2 regions of the Streptomyces sp. NPDC001220 genome follow, and region 1 is predicted to be linked to the other one. Evidence: riboswitches for the same ligand, from Rfam matches in the RefSeq annotation. Region 1 holds a riboswitch; the other holds the start of a gene.
What was found. Region 1 has a riboswitch for ZMP and ZTP ahead of ACWDGI_RS02120 (glycine hydroxymethyltransferase). Riboswitches for the same ligand answer to the same signal wherever they lie in the genome.

Region 1 (9,266 bases):
CTGGCGGACGGCGCCGAGGTAGTTGCCGAGGTGGAACGAGCCGGCGGTGGGCTGGATACCGGAGAGCACGCGGGGTCGATCAGAGGCCATGCCCCCCATTCTCTCAGAGGGTGGGGGTGGGATTGGTCTCCGAGGCGGAGGGTTGTCCGGTGCGCGGGGACTGCGGCGCCGTTGTGGCTGGTCGCGCAGTTCCCCGCGCCCCTCGGGGGGCGCTGCCCCCGACGGCGTCGATCAGCCCAGGTCGATCTCGGGGTACAGCGGGAAGCCCGCGACCAGGTCCGTCGCGCGCTGGGCGATCTCCGTCGACACCTTCTCGTCCAGGACGTGGGAGGCCTTGCTCGGGGCGCCCGACTTCGTCGTGCCCGGCTCGGTCGCCGTCAGGACGCGGTCGATCAGGGCCGCCACCTCGTCCATCTCGGCCGTGCCCAGGCCGCGCGTGGTCAGGGCCGGGGTGCCGATGCGGATGCCGGAGGTGTACCAGGCGCCGTTCGGGTCGGCCGGGATCGCGTTGCGGTTGGTGACGATGCCGGAGTCGAGGAGTGCCGTCTCGGCCTGGCGGCCGGTGAGGCCGTAGGACGACTCGACGTCGATCAGGTTGAGGTGGTTGTCGGTGCCGCCGGTGACGAGCGTGGCACCGCGGCGCGTCAGGCCCTCGGCCAGTGCGCGGGAGTTGTCGACGATCCGCTGGGCGTAGTCCTGGAAGGCCGGCTGCCGGGCCTCGGCGAGGGCGACGGCCTTGGCGGCCATGACGTGCGGGAGCGGGCCGCCGAGGACCATCGGGCAGCCACGGTCGACCTGGTCCTTCAGGGAGTCGTCGCACAGGACCATGCCGCCGCGCGGGCCGCGCAGCGACTTGTGGGTGGTGGTGGTCACGATCTGGGCGTGCGGGACCGGGTCGAAGTCACCGGTCAGGACCTTGCCTGCGACCAGGCCCGCGAAGTGCGCCATGTCGACCATGAGGGTCGCGCCGACCTCGTCGGCGATCTCCCGCATGATCCGGAAGTTCACCAGACGGGGGTACGCGGAGTAGCCGGCCACCAGGATCAGCGGCCTGAACTCACGGGCCTGGACGCGCAGCGCGTCGTAGTCGATCAGGCCGGTCGCCGGGTCGGTGCCGTAGGAGCGCTGGTCGAACATCTTGCCGGAGATGTTCGGGCGGAAGCCGTGGGTGAGGTGGCCGCCGGCGTCCAGGGACATGCCGAGCATCCGCTGGTTACCGAAGGCCTGGCGCAGCTCGGCCCAGTCGGCCTCGGAGAGGTCGTTGACCTGGCGGGCGCCCGCCTTCGCCAGGAAGGGGACCTCGACGCGGTCGGCGAGGACGGCCCAGAAGGCGACCAGGTTGGCGTCGATGCCGGAGTGCGGCTGGACGTAGGCGTGCCGGGCGCCGAACAGCTCGCGGGCGTGCTCGGCGGCGAGCGCCTCGACGGTGTCGACGTTGCGGCAGCCGGCGTAGAAGCGGCGGCCGACGGTGCCCTCGGCGTACTTGTCGCTGAACCAGTTGCCCATCGCGAGCAGGGTGGCCGGGGAGGCGTAGTTCTCGGAGGCGATCAGCTTGAGCATCTCGCGCTGGTCGTGGACCTCCTGGCCGATGGCGTCGGCGACCCTCGGCTCGACCGCGCGGATCACGTCGAGGGCGGCGCGGTACGCGGTCGACTCGGTGGAAAGGGGCTCGGACATTCGGGACCTCCGGACATGGCGTTCGGCGTTCACGGTTCGGCCCAGGCGCACGGCACTCGATCAGACGCGGGCCGCTCCCCGATGGTCGGTCCCATCCCAGCGCGCCAGTCACGGCCCGCTGGTCAGACTACCCGGCACGCCGGGCCCGGGGGCCGTGGCGTCCACCAGTCGGGCAGCGGCAGAGGGTAGTAAGGGGGCACCTCGCCGCGTTCTCTGGAGTCGCCGTGACCACTACGGAAGCCCTCATCGCCGCCGCCGACGCGCACAGCGCGCACAACTACCGGCCGCTGCCGGTGGTGATCGCCACGGCCGAGGGGGCGTGGATGACGGACGTGGAGGGGCGCAGGTACCTGGACTTCCTGGCGGGCTACTCGGCGCTGAACTTCGGGCACGGCCACCCCCGGCTGGTGGCGGCGGCGAAGGCGCAGCTGGAGCGGGTGACACTGACGTCGCGCGCCTTCCACCACGACCGGTTCGCCGCGTTCTGCACGGAACTGGCGGAGCTGTGCGGGATGGAGATGGTGCTGCCGATGAACACGGGCGTGGAGGCGGTGGAGACCGCCGTGAAGACCGCCCGGAAGTGGGGTTACCGGGTCAAGGGGGTGCCGTCGGAGAGGGCGAAGGTGGTGGTCGCCGGCGGAAACTTCCACGGCCGTACGACGACGGTGATCAGTTTCTCGACCGATCCCGAGGCACGGGCGGACTTCGGGCCGTACACCCCGGGCTTCGAGATCGTGCCGTACGGCGACCTGACGGCCATGCGGGCCGCGCTGACGGAGAACACGGTCGCGGTGCTGCTGGAGCCGATCCAGGGCGAGTCCGGGGTGATCGTGCCGCCGGAGGGCTATCTGGCGGGGGTGCGGGAGCTGACGCGCGAGCGGGACGTGCTGTTCGTCGCGGACGAGATCCAGTCCGGGCTCGGGCGGACCGGGCGGACCTTCGCGTGCGAGCACGAGGGGGTCGTACCGGATGTGTATGTCCTCGGGAAGGCGCTGGGCGGCGGGGTGCTGCCGGTGTCGGCGGTGGTGGCGCGCGCCGAGGTGCTGGAGGTCTTCCGGCCCGGCGAGCACGGGTCCACCTTCGGCGGGAACCCGCTGGCCTGTGCGGTGGCGCTGGAGGTGATCGCGATGCTGCGCAGCGGTGAGTACCAGGAGCGGGCGGCCGAGTTGGGGGAGGTCCTGCACCGGCGGCTGGCGGAGATCGCGGGCAGTGGGCGGGTGACCGCCGTGCGGGGGCGGGGGCTGTGGGCGGGCGTGGACGTGGATCCGGGGGTGGGGTCGGGGCGGGTGGTGTCGGAGCGGTTGATGGAGCGGGGGGTGCTGGTGAAGGACACGCACGGGGCGACCGTGCGGGTGGCTCCGCCCTTGGTGGTGGCGGAGGAGGATCTGGAGTGGGGGGTCGAGCAGCTGTGGGAGGTTCTGGGCACCTGAGGGGGAGCCGCCGCCGGACGAGCGCGAGTGCCGGTGCGTGGTGCCTTGCCGCACCCGCGGGCGGTGGCCTCGGATCCGGTACCGCCCCGCGCCCCTAAGGGGGGCTCCTGTGCGCGGCGTTCAGAGAATCACGTGCGGCAGGAAGCGCGCGTAGTCGTCCGTCACCAGGCCCGCCGACTCCCTGATGCCCAGGCCCGCCGGCTCGTCCCCCACCACCCACGCGCCCAGCACCACGTGGTTGCCGTCGAAGACCGGCAGGGGGGCCAGCTCCTGGTAGCAGCAGGCCTCGTCGCGTGTGCCTGACGGCATTGCTTCGTTGCCGGCGGCCGCCGCGCCCGGCGGGTGCACCCGCACGCCGGCTCCCTCCCGGCCCAGCAGCGGCTTGCTGACGTACCCCTTGCCGGCCGCCAGCTCCCGCGGGCCGTCGACGTAGGCCGGCAGCAGGTTCGGGTGTTGCGGGTACAGCTCCCAGAGGATCGCCAGCAGGGCCTTGTTGCTCAGGAGCATCTTCCAGGCCGGCTCTATCCACATCGTGGTGCCCGTACCGCCGCCGTTGTCCAGGGTGTCGAGGACGTGGCCGGCGAAGGCGTCGGTGGTGAGCCATTCCCAGGGGTAGAGCTTGAAGCAGCTGCGGATGAACCGCAGCCGGTTGTCGACGAAGCGGCCGGAGAGGGTGTCCCAGCCGATCTCCTCCATGGAGATCCACTCGGTGTCCAGGCCCGCCTGCTCGGCGGTCTCCTTCAGGTACGCGACCGTCATCAGGTCCTCGCCGAGTTCGTCGGCGGAGGAGTGGGCGAAGTGGAGGGGGATGCCGGGCGGGAGCAGCCGGGCCTGGCGCCGCCAGGCGTCGACGAGGCGTTCGTGGAGGCTGTTCCACTGGTCGGCGCCGGGGAAGCGGTCCTCCATCCAGAACCACTGGGCCGAGGCGGCCTCCACCAGTGAGGTGGGGGTGTCGGCGTTGTACTCCAGGAGTTTCGCCGGGCCGGTGCCGTCGTGGCGGAGGTCGAAGCGGCCGTAGAGGGAGGGGAGTTCGGAGCGGCGGTGCCAGGACTCGGCGACGGCGGCGCGGATGCGGGGGTCGGTGATGCCCAGTTCGCCGAAACGATCCTGCGCCACGATGTGGCCGGCCGCGGCCAGACACATGGCGTGCAGCTCCTCGACCACCTCCTCCAGCGCCTCCACCTCTTCCAGGGTGAAGACGTAGTACGCGCTCTCGTCCCAGTACGGGCGCAGGACGCCGTCGGGATGGCGGGTGAGGGGGTAGATCAGGCCCTGCTCCTCGACGGTCCGCTGCCAGTCGGGGCGGGGTGCGACGGTACGGCGCTCCATCGCGGGGTCAGCCGCCGGAGCTGCCGTGGCCGCCGCCGTGCCCGAACCCGCCGCGGTGGACGCTGTGGCCGCCGCTGGACGCGCCGCCGGAGCCCTTGGCCGGCTTGGTGAACGAGCCGCCGCTGACCCAGCCGCTCTTCTTCTTGCCGCCGTAGTAGTAGACGCCGTTGACAGCGGTCTTGGTGGAGCCGCAGTTCTTGTCGGAGACGACCTGGTAGCCCTTGGTGGCGGTGTAGCTGTTGCGGTCGACGCAGCGCTTGTCGGGGTCGGAGGAGCAGGCGGTGAGGGCGGCGGCCAGAAGGCCCATGCCGCCGAGGATCACGGTGCCCGAGCGGAGTTGTCGGCGTGCGTCAGCCATGTTCGTGTTCCCCCGTGTGGTGTGCGGCGGGCCGACGGCAGTCGAGTGATCGTCGGCCGGGTGTCCGGCGACAGCTTAGACGAACGGCCCCAGCCACCCTCGGCTTGTCATGTCCCGGTAAGAAAATCCTGTGAAGCCACCGGGAATCCTGCCGCGCGCCGGGCGCCACGGGTACCGTCCAGCCGTTCACAGGTGAACGATCAACTGCGGACTCTACGCGCGCAGAACCACGGACCAACCCCACCGCACCACACCCGTGTCCACGCGCGAAGACAACCGCCGCAACACCCGCACCGCCATCCCTCTCGCACCCCCACCGATGGAGGAATGACAGATGCCCGGCATCGCCACCTCGCGCCGCACACTCACCGCGGCCCTGACCGTGCTCGGCCTGCTCACCGCAGGAGCCGCGCTCCAGGCCGCCCCCGCCCATGCCGCCACCACCTACCGCGTCCTGTTCGACGACGGCCACGCCGAGGAGGCCGGCAACGCGGACTGGATCATCTCCACCGGCAAGCCCGACCCGCTCTCCCAGGACTCCTCGCCCTCCTCGGAGACGGACTGGACCGGCGCGCTGTCCTCGTGGGGCGTCGCCCTGCAGCAGACCGGCGACTACAGCCTGAAGACGGCCACCAGCGCGCTGACGTACGGCGGCTCGTCCTCGACCGACCTGTCGAAGTTCGACGCGCTGGTGCTGCCCGAGCCCAACACCAGGTTCACCACCGCCGAGAAGACGGCGATCATGAACTTCGTGAAGGCCGGCGGCGGGCTGTTCATGATCTCCGACCACACGGGCGCCGACCGCAACAACGACGGCTACGACGCGGTCGAGATCCTCAACGACCTGATGACGAACAACAGCGTCGACTCGACCGACCCGTTCGGCTTCTCGATCGACTCCCTCGACATCGGCTCGGGCTACCCGAAGGCCGTCAGCGACAGCGGCGACGCCGTGCTGCACGGCGGCTTCGGCACGGTCACCAAGAGCCTGATCGCCGACGGGACGACGGCGACCCTCAAGCCCGCCGACAACGCGAACGTCAAGGGGCTGGTGTACCGCAGCGGTTACTCCGGCAACACCGGCGCCTTCTTCGCCACCAGCACCTTCGGCAGCGGGCGGGTCGCCTTCTGGGGTGACAGCTCGCCCATCGACGACGGCACCGGCCAGTCCGGCAACACGCTCTACGACGGCTGGAACGACAGCGGAGCCACCAACGCCGCCCTCGCCCTCAACGCCACCGCCTGGCTGGCCGGCGCCAGCTGACGCACCGGGTGCGGCGGCGGGTCCGGGCACCGTCCCGGGCCCGCCGCCCTGCCGTCCCCCGATCACTTCACTCCTCACCCCCCTCCCCTACAGTCCCTTTGTGCTCTTTGGAATGGTGTGCGCGCTCGCCGCGGCGCTCTGCTTCGGTACCGCGACGGTTCTGCAGGCGGTGGCCGCCCGGGCGGCGGGTGACGGTACGGGCGGGGAGGCCGCGCTGCTGCTACGGGCCGTCCGGCAGTGGCGGTACCTCGTCGGGCTGGGGCTGGACGGGCTGGGGTTCGTGTTCCAGATCCTGGCGCTGCGCTCGCTCCCCATCTACGCGGTGAGCGCGGCGCTGGCGTCCAGCCTCGCGGTGACCGCGGTGGTCGCGGCCCGGCTGCTGCGGGTGCGGCTGAGCGGGCTGGAGTGGGGCGCGGTGGGGGTGGTGTGCGCGGGGCTCGCGATGCTGGGGCTGGCGTCGGGCCCGGAGGGCGACCGGGCCGGGTCCGACGCGCTGAAGTACGCGATGCTCGCGACCGCGGTGGGCGTGCTGCTGCTCGGGCTCGTCGGCGGTCGGCTGTCCGGTCGGTGGCGGGCGCTGCTGCTGGGCCTCGGGGCGGGGTTCGGGTTCGGGGTGGTGGAGGTGTCGGTGCGGCTCATCGACACCCTGTGGCCGGGCGGGCTGCTCACCAACCCGGCGGCCTACGCCCTGCTCGTCGGCGGCGGCGGCGCCTTCCTGCTGCTGACCTCGGCGCTGCAGCGCGGCTCGGTGACCACGGCGACGGCCGGGATGGTGATCGGCGAGACGATCGGCCCGGCGGCCGTCGGCGTGGTGTGGCTCGGGGACCGCACCCGCGAGGGGCTCGCCTGGCTCGGGGTGCTCGGCTTCACCGTGGCCGTCGCGGGGGCGCTGGCGCTGGCCCGGTTCGGGGAGGCGCCGGAGAGGGTCGAGGAGGGCTGAGCCCCACTCTTGCCACGCCTATCGAGAAACGATAGATTCCCATCGTAAGTCGATGGAGGGATGGGTCGTGGGGAAGCTGACAGTCCGTGCGTTGCGCGCCGTGCTCGCGGTGGTGCTCACCGGCACCGTGTTCGTACAGGCGGGAATGGTGTGGACGCTGGCCAGTGGGAACGATCCCGAGGACGGGTCGCTCCCGCTGACCGCGTTCCGCGTGATCACGATCCTGGGCATGGTGTGCGCTCAGGTGGCCCTGGTCTGCGTGTGGCGGCTGGTGACGATGGTGCGACGCGGAACCGTGTTCTCCGACGCGGCCTTCCGGTACGTGGACAGGGTGATCGGCGCGATCGTGGCGACCGCCCTGTTGTGGTTCACGGTCACGGCCCTCAACGCGCCCGGCCAGCGGGACGACCCGGGCGTCACCGTCATCATGGGCGGGGTGGGCCTGGCCATCCTCGGGGTCGCGCTCATCGTGCTCGTCCTGCGGATGCTGCTCGCCCAGGCCGTCGCGCGCGACGTCGAAGCGGCGCAGATGCAGGCCGAGCTGGACGAGGTCATCTGATGCCGATCGCCGTCGACATCGACGTGATGCTGGCCAAGCGGAAGATGTCCGTGGGCGAGCTCGCGGACCGGGTGGGGATCACGCCCGCCAACCTGGCCGTGCTCAAGAACGGCCGCGCCAAGGCGGTACGGTTCGCGACGCTCGCCGCGCTCTGCGAGGTGCTCGAGTGCCAGCCGGGCGACCTGCTGCGCTGGGAGGCCGAGGACGCCGCCGGCGGATGACGTGCCCCCGGGCGGGCGAGAAGGCGCCTCCGCAGGTCAGTTCCGGGCCGTCGTACCGGAACTCGGTCCGGGGATTCATTCGACGCCGGTCACGGCCGGGTCCGACAGCACCGTGCACAGCACGTCCAGCGCCCCCGACCAGGCGTGGTCGGCGGGCGTGCCGTAGCCGAGGACGAGGGCGTCCAGGGGTGCGGTGACCGCGTCGGGGTGGCGGTGGCGCGGGGTGAGGCCGTCGAGGGCGAGGCCCTGGGCGGCGGCGGCCCGGATCACCCGGTGCTGGGTGCCGGGCGGGAGCCGCAGCAGCATGTGCAGGCCGGCCGCGATGCCGGTGACCCGGATCTCCGGGGCGCGCTCGGCGAGGGCCGCGACCAGGGCGTCCCGGCGGCGCCGGTAGCGGGAGCGGGACGCGCGGACGTGCCGGTCGTAGGCGCCGGAGGTGATGAACTCGGCGAGGGTCAGCTGGTCCGGTGCCCCGCAGGTGTCCACGCCGCCCTTGACCGCCGTCACCTCCCGGGCCACACCCGGCGGCAGCACCATCCAGGCCAGCCGCAGCCCGGGCGCCAGGGACTTGCTGGCCGTGCCCAGGTAGACGACCTCGTCGGGGGCGAGGCCCTGGAGGGCGCCGACGGGACGGCGGTCGTAGCGGAACTCGCCGTCGTAGTCGTCCTCCAGGACCAGGCCGCCGGTGCGCCGCGCCCAGTCCACGACGGCCGCCCGCCGGTCGTGGTGCAGCGGCGCGCCCATCGGGAACTGGTGGGCGGGGGTCAGCAGCACCGCGGCCGGCCCCTGCGCCAACCCCCTCGTGTCCGTGCCGCGTTCGTCGAAGGGCAGCGGGCGGGTACGGAGTCCGGCCGCCGTCAGCAGCTGCCAGTGCTCGTCGAGGCCGTACGACTCCACGGCGACCGTGTCCGCCCCGCGGGCCCGCAGCAGCCGGCCGAGCAGGCCGAGGCCGTGCGCGAACCCGGCGCAGATCACGATGCGTTCGGGGTCGGCGCGCACCCCCCGGGCGCGGGCGAGGTAGGCGGCGAGCGCGGTGCGCAGTTCGACGCGGCCGCGGGGATCGCCGTAGCCGAAGGCCTCGTTGGGGGCGGCGGTGAGGGCGCGGCGGGCCGCCCTGAGCCATTCGGTGCGCGGGAAGGCCGAGACGTCGGGGTGGCCGGCGCGCAGGTCGTAGGCAGGGTGGTGGGCGGTGGTACCGGTGGCGGGCGTCGTTCCGTGCCGCCTGGACGTCGACGCCGTCGGCTCCCTGGTCGCGACCCGGGTGCCGGAGCCCTGGCGGGCGGTGAGCCAGCCCTCGGCGACCAGGTCGGCGTAGGCGTCGGCGACGGTGTTGCGGGCGATGCCCAGGTCGGCGGCGAGGGAGCGAGAGGAGGGCAGCCGGGTGCCGGGGACCAGCCGGCCGCCGCGGACGGCTTCGCGCAGGGCGTCGGTCAGGCCCCGGCGCAGCCCCGGACCGGCCGGTTCCAGATGGAGGTCGAAGCCCAGAGT
Region 2 (9,266 bases), on a different contig from region 1:
CACGAGGCGCTGGGCCGGCTCTCCCCGGCCGACCAGGAGGTGCTGCGGCTGACCGCGTGGGAGGAACTCGGTGTCGACGAGGTCGCCGTCTCCCTGGGCTGCGGCAGCCGGGCGGCCGCGATGCGGCTGCACCGCGCCCGCCGCCGGCTCAGAGCCGAGATCGACCGACTGCGACCCCCTGCCGCCGAGGCTCTTTCCGAGGAACACCGCCATGGCTGACGAACTCGACCTGCTGCGCGCCGCCGACCCGGCACCCGCCGACGGCCCCCATTTCGGCGACGGCCCCCTGGACCACACCGCCGAACGGCACCTCGCCCGTTTGCTGCACGACACTCCGACCCCCCGGCACCGGACCCGGCCGCGACTGGTGTGGTCGCTCGCCGCGACCCTCGTCGCCGTCGCCACCGCGCTGGCCGTGCTGCCGGGCGGTCCCGCCGGCACTCCCGCGGTCGCCGCGCCCCGGCCGCTGGCGGTCCGCGCCCACTCCACGCCCGTGCCGCTCGCCGACGTCGCGAAACTGGCCGCCGTGGCGGCCCAGGACGGGTCCCCGGCCCTGCGGCAGGGCACCCACGTGCAGTCCTGGAGCCTCGGCATGAGCGACGGCAGACCGCCGGTGACACTGCCCGAGGAGCGGGTGGAGCGCTGGGCGGCGGACGGCAGCCACACCGAAGTGGTCGTGGCCACCGACCCGTCCCACCCCGGCCGCCCGGTCCTCACCGACGACGGTGACCGGTCGCGGCTGGTCGAGGACGGCCACGTGCTCAGCCGGCGCACCTTCCCGCCGATGTGGGGCGACGGCCCGCCGCTCGGCACACCCCCGCACGACCCGGCGAAGCTGCGCACCTACCTGACCGAGCTGATCTACAGCCACAGCCACACCCTCACGACGTCGGAGCTCCTGGACGCCACCCGCGAGCTGCTCGACAACTGGACGCTCGGCGCGCGGGAGTCGGCCGCCCTCGCCCGCCTCCTCGCCGACGCCAAGGGGCTGCGCCCGGCCGGCCAGGTCACCGACCGGCTCGGCCGCACCGGGCAGGCCTACGTCCACGACGAGGCCTCGGGCGCCCGGCAGATGCTGATCCTGGACCCGGCCACCGGTGCCGTACTCGGCCTGGAGACCACGTTCACCCGGGAGGACCCCGAGTACGGCGTGCGGGCCGGTGACGTCATGGAGTACAGCGCCTGGATGCGCTGATCACACCCCGAGCTGCCGGGCGGCCGCGGTGACCGTCTGCTCCAGCAGCACGGCGATGGTCATCGGGCCGACCCCGCCCGGCACCGGCGTGATCAGCGAGGCCCGCTCGACGGCGGTGTCGAAGTCGACGTCACCGACGTTCCCCTCGTTGTAGCCCGCGTCGAGCACGACCGCGCCCGGCTTGATGTCCTGGCCCCGGATCAGCCGGGGGCGGCCGACGGCGGCGACCACGATGTCGGCCTCGCGGACGGCCGCCGACAGGTCCCGGGTGCGGGAGTGGCAGTAGGTGACGGTGGCGTCGCGGGCGAGCAGCAGCATGCCGGCCGGCTTGCCCAGGATCGCGCTGCGGCCGACGACCACCGCCCGCTTCCCGGCCGGGTCGACGTCGTAGGCGTCGAGCAGCCGCAGGATGCCGCCGGGCGTGCAGGAGACGAAGCCCGGCAGGCCGAAGCTCATCGTCGCGAACGACGCGAAGGTCACGCCGTCGACGTCCTTCTCCGGCGCGATCGCCTCGAACGCGGCCCGCTCGTCGATGTGTTCGCCGACCGGGTGCTGGAGCAGGATGCCGTGCACCGCCGGGTCGGCCGACAACTCCCGCAGCGTGCCGACGAGTTCCCCGGTGGTCGTGGTGGCGGGCAGCGCCACGTGCCGGGAGGCGATGCCGGCCTTGCGGCTGCGGTTCTGCTTCATCCGGACATAGGTGACGGAGGCCGGGTCCTCGCCGACCAGCACGGTCGCCAGGCACGGCGTGGTGCCGGTGCGTGCGGTGAACTCGGCGGCCCGCCGCGCGGTCTGCTCGACGATCCGGCGGGCGACGGCGGTTCCGTCCATGAGACGGGCATGGGTCATGCGGCACACTCCTGAGCTGGTCAGACCTTGATCGCCCAGGCGCACGGCATCGACGGTGCGGGCCGCTCCACGGTGGTGCTCCACCTCAGCGCCAGTCACGGCCCGCGCCCAGCGTAACCGAGGTGCTCAGCGTTTCCCACGGCGGTGCGCCGCCCGCAGGGCCGTCCGCAGCAGCACGACGGACGCGCGCGGAGGCGTGCGGCGCCTGTGCCCCAGCCCGGCCCGTGCCGAGAAGGTCCAGGTCAGCCGCGCGCTGACCTGGACCCTCGCGGTCCTTCCGGCTACTCGTCCCATGCCTGGATCATGATCTGTTCGGCGATCTTGCCGTCGCGCAGCGTGATCATCGACTCGGCGAGCACCCGGACGCCGTCCGCGTACTCGCAGGACTCGCTGTAGGCGGCCTGGTCGCCCTGCACGATGCACTGGTCCAGCTTGTGCGTCATGTCCCGGCTGTAGACGTCGTCCAGCATCGCGGCTATGTCCCGGCGGCCGTGCAGGACCTTGGGGTGGCTGGGCTGGGTGGTGCGGTCGACGATACGGATCTCCGCGTCGTCCGCGTAGAGCGCCAGCAGCGTGTTCCCCGTGTTCCCCTCTACGGCCCGGCGCAGCGTGGCGATGTCGAACGTGGAGCCTGTCGCGGTGCCCATGATGACCTCCTGCGGGAGCCCGCGACCCGATGCGGAGCGGGCCGCGACAGCCCCACCTTCGAGCCTCCTCCGCCCCGCCGGGCTCGGCAAGCGCAGGCCGGGCGCTCCGCCTGACGGGTGAGGGGGACCGGCTGCCCGTGTCCGGCCCGGCGCCCGGGCCGTTGCTGGAGACATGATCTCAACACGACGTATCGTCGCCGCCGTCGGCCTCGCCGTCGGGGTCACCGGCCTCGCCGTCCCGATGGCGAACGCGGCCGACGCGAGCGCACAGGACCCCGGGAAGCTCACCGCGCTCGGCGTGCTGGACTCGGTCTCCCGCATCGGCATCCCGGCGGAGTACCAGGACCAGATCCCCAAGGTCTCGGAGCAGGTGCAGGGGCTGAACGGAGTCCACAAGCTGAGCGAACTGCACCAGGTCACCGACCTGGCCGCGCCGGCCATGGGACTGGTGCCGGGCATCGAGTACTGACCCGCGCCCCACCCCGAGGGCCGTCCCGGACAAGGGGCGGCCCTTCGCCGTACTCGGCGCTCGGCGGCCGACTACCGCGCGCTCGGTGGCCGGCGGCCGGGATCCGCGTGCTCAGTGCTCGGCCGCCAGGAACTGTGTCGCCGCCAGCTCCGCGTACAGCGGGTCCGCCGCCACCAGCTCCCGGTGCGTGCCCACCGCACGGACCCGGCCCGTGTCCATCACGACGATCCGGTCGGCCATCGTCACCGTCGACAGGCGGTGCGCGACCACCAGCACCGTGGTCGACCGTGCCACATCGGCGACGGTGTCCCGGAGGGCCGCCTCGTTCACCGCGTCCAGCTGCGAGGTCGCCTCGTCCAGGAGCAGCAGCCGGGGCCGGCGCAGCAACGCCCGCGCGATCGCCACCCGTTGCCGCTCGCCGCCCGACAGCCTGGTCCCGCGGTGCCCGACCAGCGTCTCCAGGCCCTGCGGCAGCCGCGCCACCAGACCGTCCAGCCGGGTCGTCCTCAGCACCCGCGTCACCGCGTCCTCGCCCGCCTCCGGATTGCCGAGCAGCAGATTGTCCTTCAACGACCCGGACAGTACGGGGGCGTCCTGCTCGACGTATCCGATGGCCGAGCGCAGCAGGGGCAGTTCCCAGTCGGGGAGCGGGCGGCCGTCGAGGGTGATGGTGCCGGACTCCGGCTCGTAGAAGCGCTCGATGAGGGAGAAGACGGTGGTCTTGCCCGCGCCGGACGGGCCGACGAACGCCGTCATGCCCCGGGCGGGTATCGCGAAGCCGACCCCGTGGTGGACGTACGGCAGGTCGTCGGCGTAGCGGAACCGTACGTCGGTGAAGGTGACGGCGGCCGGTTCGGCGCCGGCGGACGGCAACTCGGCGGGCTCGGAGGGCGGTTCGGCGGGCAGGGAGAGTGCCTCCTGGATCCGGGCGAGCGCCCCGGCGCCGGTCTGGTACTGCGTGACCGCGCCGACGACCTGCTGGATCGGCGACATCAGGTAGAAGACGTAGAGCAGGAACGCCACCAGCGTGCCGATGCCGATCGCGCCGGTCGCCACCCGCGCCCCGCCCACCGCCAGGACCGTGATGAACGCCAGTTGCATCGCGAGCCCCGCCGTGTTGCCCGCCGCGGCGGCCCATTTGGCGGCCCGCACGCTCTGCCGCCAGGACTCCTCGGCGGCCTCGTGCAGCGCACGCTCCTCGCGGTGCTCGGCGCCCGACGCCTTCACGGTGCGCAGCGCGCCCAGCACCCGCTCCAGCGAGGCCCCCATCACCCCGACCGCGTCCTGCGCCCGCCGGCTCGCCCGGTTGATGCGCGGCACGATGGTGCCCAGCACCATGCCCGCCCCGGCGATCACCGCGACCGTGACACCCAGCAGCACGGGGTCGACCACCCCCATCATCACCACGGTGGCGACCAGGGTGAGCCCGCCGGTGCCGAGGGCGACCAGCGAGTCCGTGGTGACCTCGCGCAGCAGGGTGGTGTCCGAGGTGATCCGCGCCATCAGGTCACCGGGTTCGGTGCGGTCCACGGCGGTGATCCGCAGCCGCAGCAGGTAGGACGACAGGGTGCGCCGGGCCCCCAGCACCACCGACTCGGCGGTGCGCCGCAGCACGTACGAACCCAGGGCGCCCACCACGGTGTTGGTGACCACCAGACCCGCCATGGCGAGCAACTTCCCGCTGATGGAACGGTCGTGGGAGAGGTCCTCGATCAGCCCGCGCGCCACCAGCGGCAGCAGCAGCCCGGTCGCCCCGGTCAGCAGCGAGAGCACCGCACCCGCCAACAGGGCCCAGCGGTGCGGCCGTACGTAGGAGAGGAGCAGCCGGAACGCGGACGGACCGGTGCGGTCTCCCGCCCGTCGCGGTGAAACTGCGTCTGCGGTGGTCACGGTGCTCCTCGTCCGGGCGGTGGGCGGCGCGCACCAAGGCTACGTCGGCCCGCTCCGGCCATACGGCGGCACTCCTTTCCCCGACCCCGGTCGCGTTACCCCCAGGGGGTATATGTGCCGGAAAGATCCGCGATGATCGACGTGCTCCGTGCCGTTACCGAGCGGTCACGCGTAGGGTCGGAAGACAGGCACGTCAGCACAGCGACGAAAGGGGCAGGTCCATGGCGCAGGAAGTACGCGGCGTGATCGCACCGGGCAAGGACGAGCCGGTGCGGGTCGAGACGATCGTGGTGCCCGACCCCGGGCCGGGCGAAGCCGTCGTACAGGTACAGGCCTGCGGGGTCTGTCACACCGACCTGCACTACAAACAGGGCGGAATCAACGACGAGTTCCCCTTCCTGCTCGGCCACGAGGCCGCCGGAGTGGTGGAGTCGGTCGGCGCGGGTGTCACGGACCTGGCGCCCGGGGACTTCGTGATCCTCAACTGGCGCGCCGTGTGCGGGAACTGCCGGGCCTGTCTGCGCGGCCGCCCCTGGTACTGCTTCAACACCCACAACGCCGAGCAGAAGATGACCCTCGCCTCGACCGGGCAGGAGCTGTCCCCGGCGCTCGGCATCGGGGCCTTCGCCGAGAAGACGCTGGTCGCGGCCGGACAGTGCACCAAGGTCGATCCCGCCGTCTCCCCGGCGGTCGCCGGTCTGCTCGGTTGCGGGGTGATGGCCGGCATCGGCGCCGCGATCAACACGGGCAGCGTCGGCCGTGGCGACTCGGTCGCCGTGATCGGCTGCGGCGGGGTCGGCGACGCGGCGATCGCCGGATCCCGGCTGGCGGGCGCCGCGAAGATCATCGCCGTCGACATCGACGACCGCAAACTGGAGACGGCGCGCACCCTGGGCGCCACCCACACGGTCAACTCGCGCGAGAGCGACCCCGTCGAGGCGGTCCGTGAGCTGACCGGCGGCTTCGGCGCCGACGTCGTCATCGAGGCGGTCGGCCGCCCGGAGACCTACCGGCAGGCCTTCTACGCCCGCGATCTCGCCGGGACGGTCGTCCTCGTCGGCGTACCGACCCCCGAGATGAAGCTCGAACTGCCGCTCCTGGACGTCTTCGGCCGCGGCGGCGCGCTCAAGTCCAGCTGGTACGGCGACTGCCTGCCCTCCCGGGACTTCCCCATGCTGATCGACCTGCACCTGCAGGGCAGGCTGCCGCTGGACGCCTTCGTCACCGAGACCATCCAGCTCGACGAGGTGGAGAAGGCGTTCGACCGGATGCACCAGGGCGACGTGCTGCGTTCGGTGGTGGTGCTGTGATGACCACGCGCATCGAACGCGTCGTCACCTCCGGGCAGTTCACCCTGGACGGCGGCACCTGGGACGTCGAGAACAACGTCTGGATCATCGGCGACGAACGCGAGGTGATCGTCATCGACGCCGCCCACGACGCCCAGGCCATCGCCGAGGCGGTCGAGGACCGGGTCCTGAAGGCCATCGTCTGCACCCACGCCCACAACGACCACGTCGGCGCCGCGCCGGCCCTCGCGGACCTGACCGGCGCCAAGATCTGGCTGCACCCCGACGACCTGCCGCTGTGGAAGCTCACCCACCCCGACCGCGAACCCGACAACCACCTGTCCGACGGGCTGGTCATCGAGGCGGCCGGCGCCGACCTGACCGTGCTGCACACGCCCGGCCACGCGCCCGGTGCCGTCTGCCTGTACGAGCCCGGCCTGGCCACCGTCTTCACCGGTGACACCCTCTTCCAGGGCGGCCCCGGCGCGACCGGACGGTCGTACTCCCACTTCCCGACGATCATCGACTCCATCCGGGACAAGCTGCTCACCCTCCCGCCGGAGACGAAGGTCCTGACCGGGCACGGCGAGTCGACCACCATCGGCGCCGAAGCCCCTCACCTGGCGGAGTGGATCACCCGCGGCCACTGACGCCGGGAAAGGCGACGGAGGATGTCAGGCTTCCGCGCGGCCCTCGACGAAGACCGCGAGGGATCGCACGCCGGAGGCCTGACCCACCGGACCGTCCGACGGACCGGCCGGTGACTACGCCTCCGCCAGCGGCAGCCGTCCCGGGTGACCGGGCGGCAGCGCCAGGTCCTCGCGGACGGCCGCGTAGAAGTCGTCGCGGCCGTCGCGCTGCCGCTCCAGCAGGATCCGCCACGCCTCGGGATCCCGCCGCCCCTCCCGCAGGAACCGCTCCATCGCCATGACCGCGAGCACCCACTCCTGGCCCTTCGCGACCACCGCCGGACTGCCCAGCATGATGAGCTTCTCGCCGTACGGATCACGGGCCAACTGGGCTGCGGCCAGCAGGGGTTCGGCCTCCTGCGGGGAGAGCGGGTGGGGATGCGGGTCATTGCCCAGATGGGCGGCCACCCGGTAGTCGACGGAGACGGTCTTCTTCAGCGCCTGGGCCCACTCCGCGTACACGGTCAGCCGGCGCTCGTCCCAGCGCGCCTCCTGTTCCCGCCGGAACCGCACCCGGTCACCCCGCACCACGGCGAGATACGAACCGAGCGCGCCGATCACGACGCCGATGAGGGCCGGGAGTTGCTGCAAGAACGCGGACATGCCCGCACGCTATCTGTCCTGTTGATCCTTTGGCCCGTACGGTCGTTGCCATGACCGGACTCAATCGCTTCGCGGGACACGGGGTTCTCGTCACGGGCGCGGCCCGCGGCATCGGCGCGGCCGTCGCCCGGCGGCTGGCCGAGGAGGGCGCACGGGTGCTGGCGACCGACCGGGACCTGCCGGAGGCGGAGCGGACGGCGGCCGCCCTGCGCGAACAGGGGCTGGCGGTCGAGGCGTTCGGCTGCGACGTGGCCGACCGCGACTCCGTGGCGGCGGCCGTCGACCGTGCCGTCGGTGCCTTCGGCCGCCTCGACGTGCTGGTGAACTGTGCCGCGCACTGCACCCCGGACGTCCCGCTCTTCGAGGACCAGCCGGACGACGGCTGGGACCTCGACCTCGACATCACCCTCACCGGCGTGCACCGCTGCTGCCGGGCCGCCCTGCCGCACCTGGCCGCCTCCGGGAGGGGCGCCGTCGTCACCATCGGCTCGGTCAACGCCGGGGCCGACTTCGGCAACCACGCCTACAGCGCCGCCAAGGCCGGGCTGGGCTCGCTGACCCGTACCCTCGCCGGGCACGCCGCCGCGCGCGGGGTCCGGGTCAACCTGGTGGAGCCGGGCACGGTCCGCACCTCGGCCTGGGCGGGACGGGAGGACGAACTCGACGCCCTCCGGCCGCTCTACCCGCTCGGGCGGGTCGGCGAGCCGGCCGATGTCGCCGCGGCCGTCGCCTTCCTCGCCTCCCGGGACGCCGCCTGGATCACCGGCACCACGCTCCGCGTCGACGGCGGTCTCACCGCGGTCCACAGCGGCTTCCACGCGGCGCTGCGGCCGCACCGGGAGGCCCGGCACGCCTCACAGGGCGGCTGACGCCGCCGTGACCGCGGCCAGCACCCGCCGGGTGTCGTCCTCGGTGGTCCGCCAGTTGCTGAACGCCGCCCGCAGCGCCGGCACCCCGCCGTACACCGTCGGGGTGAGGAACGTCTCCCCGGACGCGGCCAGCGCCCGGGCCAGGGCGTCCACCCGCTCCTGCGTGGGGTTCTCGGCGAGGGTGAAACAGACCACGTTGAGCCGGACCGGCGCCAGCAGGCGCAGGTCCGGGAGGGCGTCGATGCCCACGCCGAGGCGCCCGGCCTCGGTGACGTTGCGCTCGACGATCTCGCGGTACCCGGCACGGCCGTAGGCCGTCAGGGAGAACCAGGCCGGCAGCGCCCGCATCCGGCGGGAGGTCTCCGGGGTGAGGTGCAGGAAGTCCGGGTCGCCGGTCGGCGGCCCCAGATAGGGGGACTCGTTGTGGAAGACGGCCACCTGGAGGTCGCGGCGCCGGGTGAACTGCACGGCTGCGTCGTAGGGGACGTTGAGCCACTTGTGCAGGTCCACACAGACCGAGTCGGCCGCGTCCAGACCGGCGACCAGCGGGGCGTGGGCGGGGGAGAGGGCGGCGAAGGCGCCGAACGCGGCGTCGACGTGCAGCCAGAAGTCGTGACGCTCCCTCAGCGCGGCGATCGCCCGCAGGTCGTCGAAGTCGACGGTGTTCACCGTGCCGGCGTTGGCGACGACGATCGCCGGCCGCCCCTGGAGCGCGGCCAGCTCCGCGTCGAGCGCGGTCACGTCCACCGCCTCCCGGTTGCCGGGC

Region 2: another riboswitch for ZMP and ZTP. It lies ahead of ACWDGI_RS08685 (bifunctional 5,10-methylenetetrahydrofolate dehydrogenase/5,10-methenyltetrahydrofolate cyclohydrolase); the one in region 1 lies ahead of ACWDGI_RS02120 (glycine hydroxymethyltransferase).

What each region holds. Positions count from the first base shown of each region.
Region 1 is NZ_JBSFJE010000001.1:431,282-440,547, reverse strand. It holds gene trpS (tryptophan--tRNA ligase) at 1-90, opposite strand, end outside; gene ACWDGI_RS02120 (glycine hydroxymethyltransferase) at 232-1,710, opposite strand; ZMP/ZTP riboswitch at 1,710-1,799, opposite strand; gene rocD (ornithine--oxo-acid transaminase) at 1,902-3,107, shown strand; gene ACWDGI_RS02110 (glutathionylspermidine synthase family protein) at 3,228-4,436, opposite strand; gene ACWDGI_RS02105 (hypothetical protein) at 4,444-4,794, opposite strand; partial or broken gene ACWDGI_RS02100 (hydrolase) at 5,129-6,055, shown strand; gene ACWDGI_RS02095 (DMT family transporter) at 6,171-6,998, shown strand; gene ACWDGI_RS02090 (DUF2975 domain-containing protein) at 7,066-7,557, shown strand; gene ACWDGI_RS02085 (helix-turn-helix domain-containing protein) at 7,557-7,778, shown strand; gene pdxR (MocR-like pyridoxine biosynthesis transcription factor PdxR) at 7,854-9,266, opposite strand, start outside.
Region 2 is NZ_JBSFJE010000003.1:147,962-157,227, forward strand. It holds gene ACWDGI_RS08675 (RNA polymerase sigma factor) at 1-219, shown strand, start outside; gene ACWDGI_RS08680 (CU044_5270 family protein) at 212-1,195, shown strand; gene ACWDGI_RS08685 (bifunctional 5,10-methylenetetrahydrofolate dehydrogenase/5,10-methenyltetrahydrofolate cyclohydrolase) at 1,196-2,044, opposite strand; ZMP/ZTP riboswitch at 2,071-2,153, opposite strand; gene ACWDGI_RS08690 (hypothetical protein) at 2,171-2,338, opposite strand; gene ACWDGI_RS08695 (nuclear transport factor 2 family protein) at 2,326-2,691, opposite strand; gene ACWDGI_RS08700 (hypothetical protein) at 2,864-3,160, shown strand; gene ACWDGI_RS08705 (ABC transporter ATP-binding protein) at 3,272-5,050, opposite strand; gene ACWDGI_RS08710 (S-(hydroxymethyl)mycothiol dehydrogenase) at 5,272-6,360, shown strand; gene ACWDGI_RS08715 (MBL fold metallo-hydrolase) at 6,360-6,989, shown strand; gene ACWDGI_RS08720 (hypothetical protein) at 7,104-7,631, opposite strand; gene ACWDGI_RS08725 (SDR family NAD(P)-dependent oxidoreductase) at 7,682-8,500, shown strand; gene ACWDGI_RS08730 (pyridoxal phosphate-dependent decarboxylase family protein) at 8,486-9,266, opposite strand, start outside.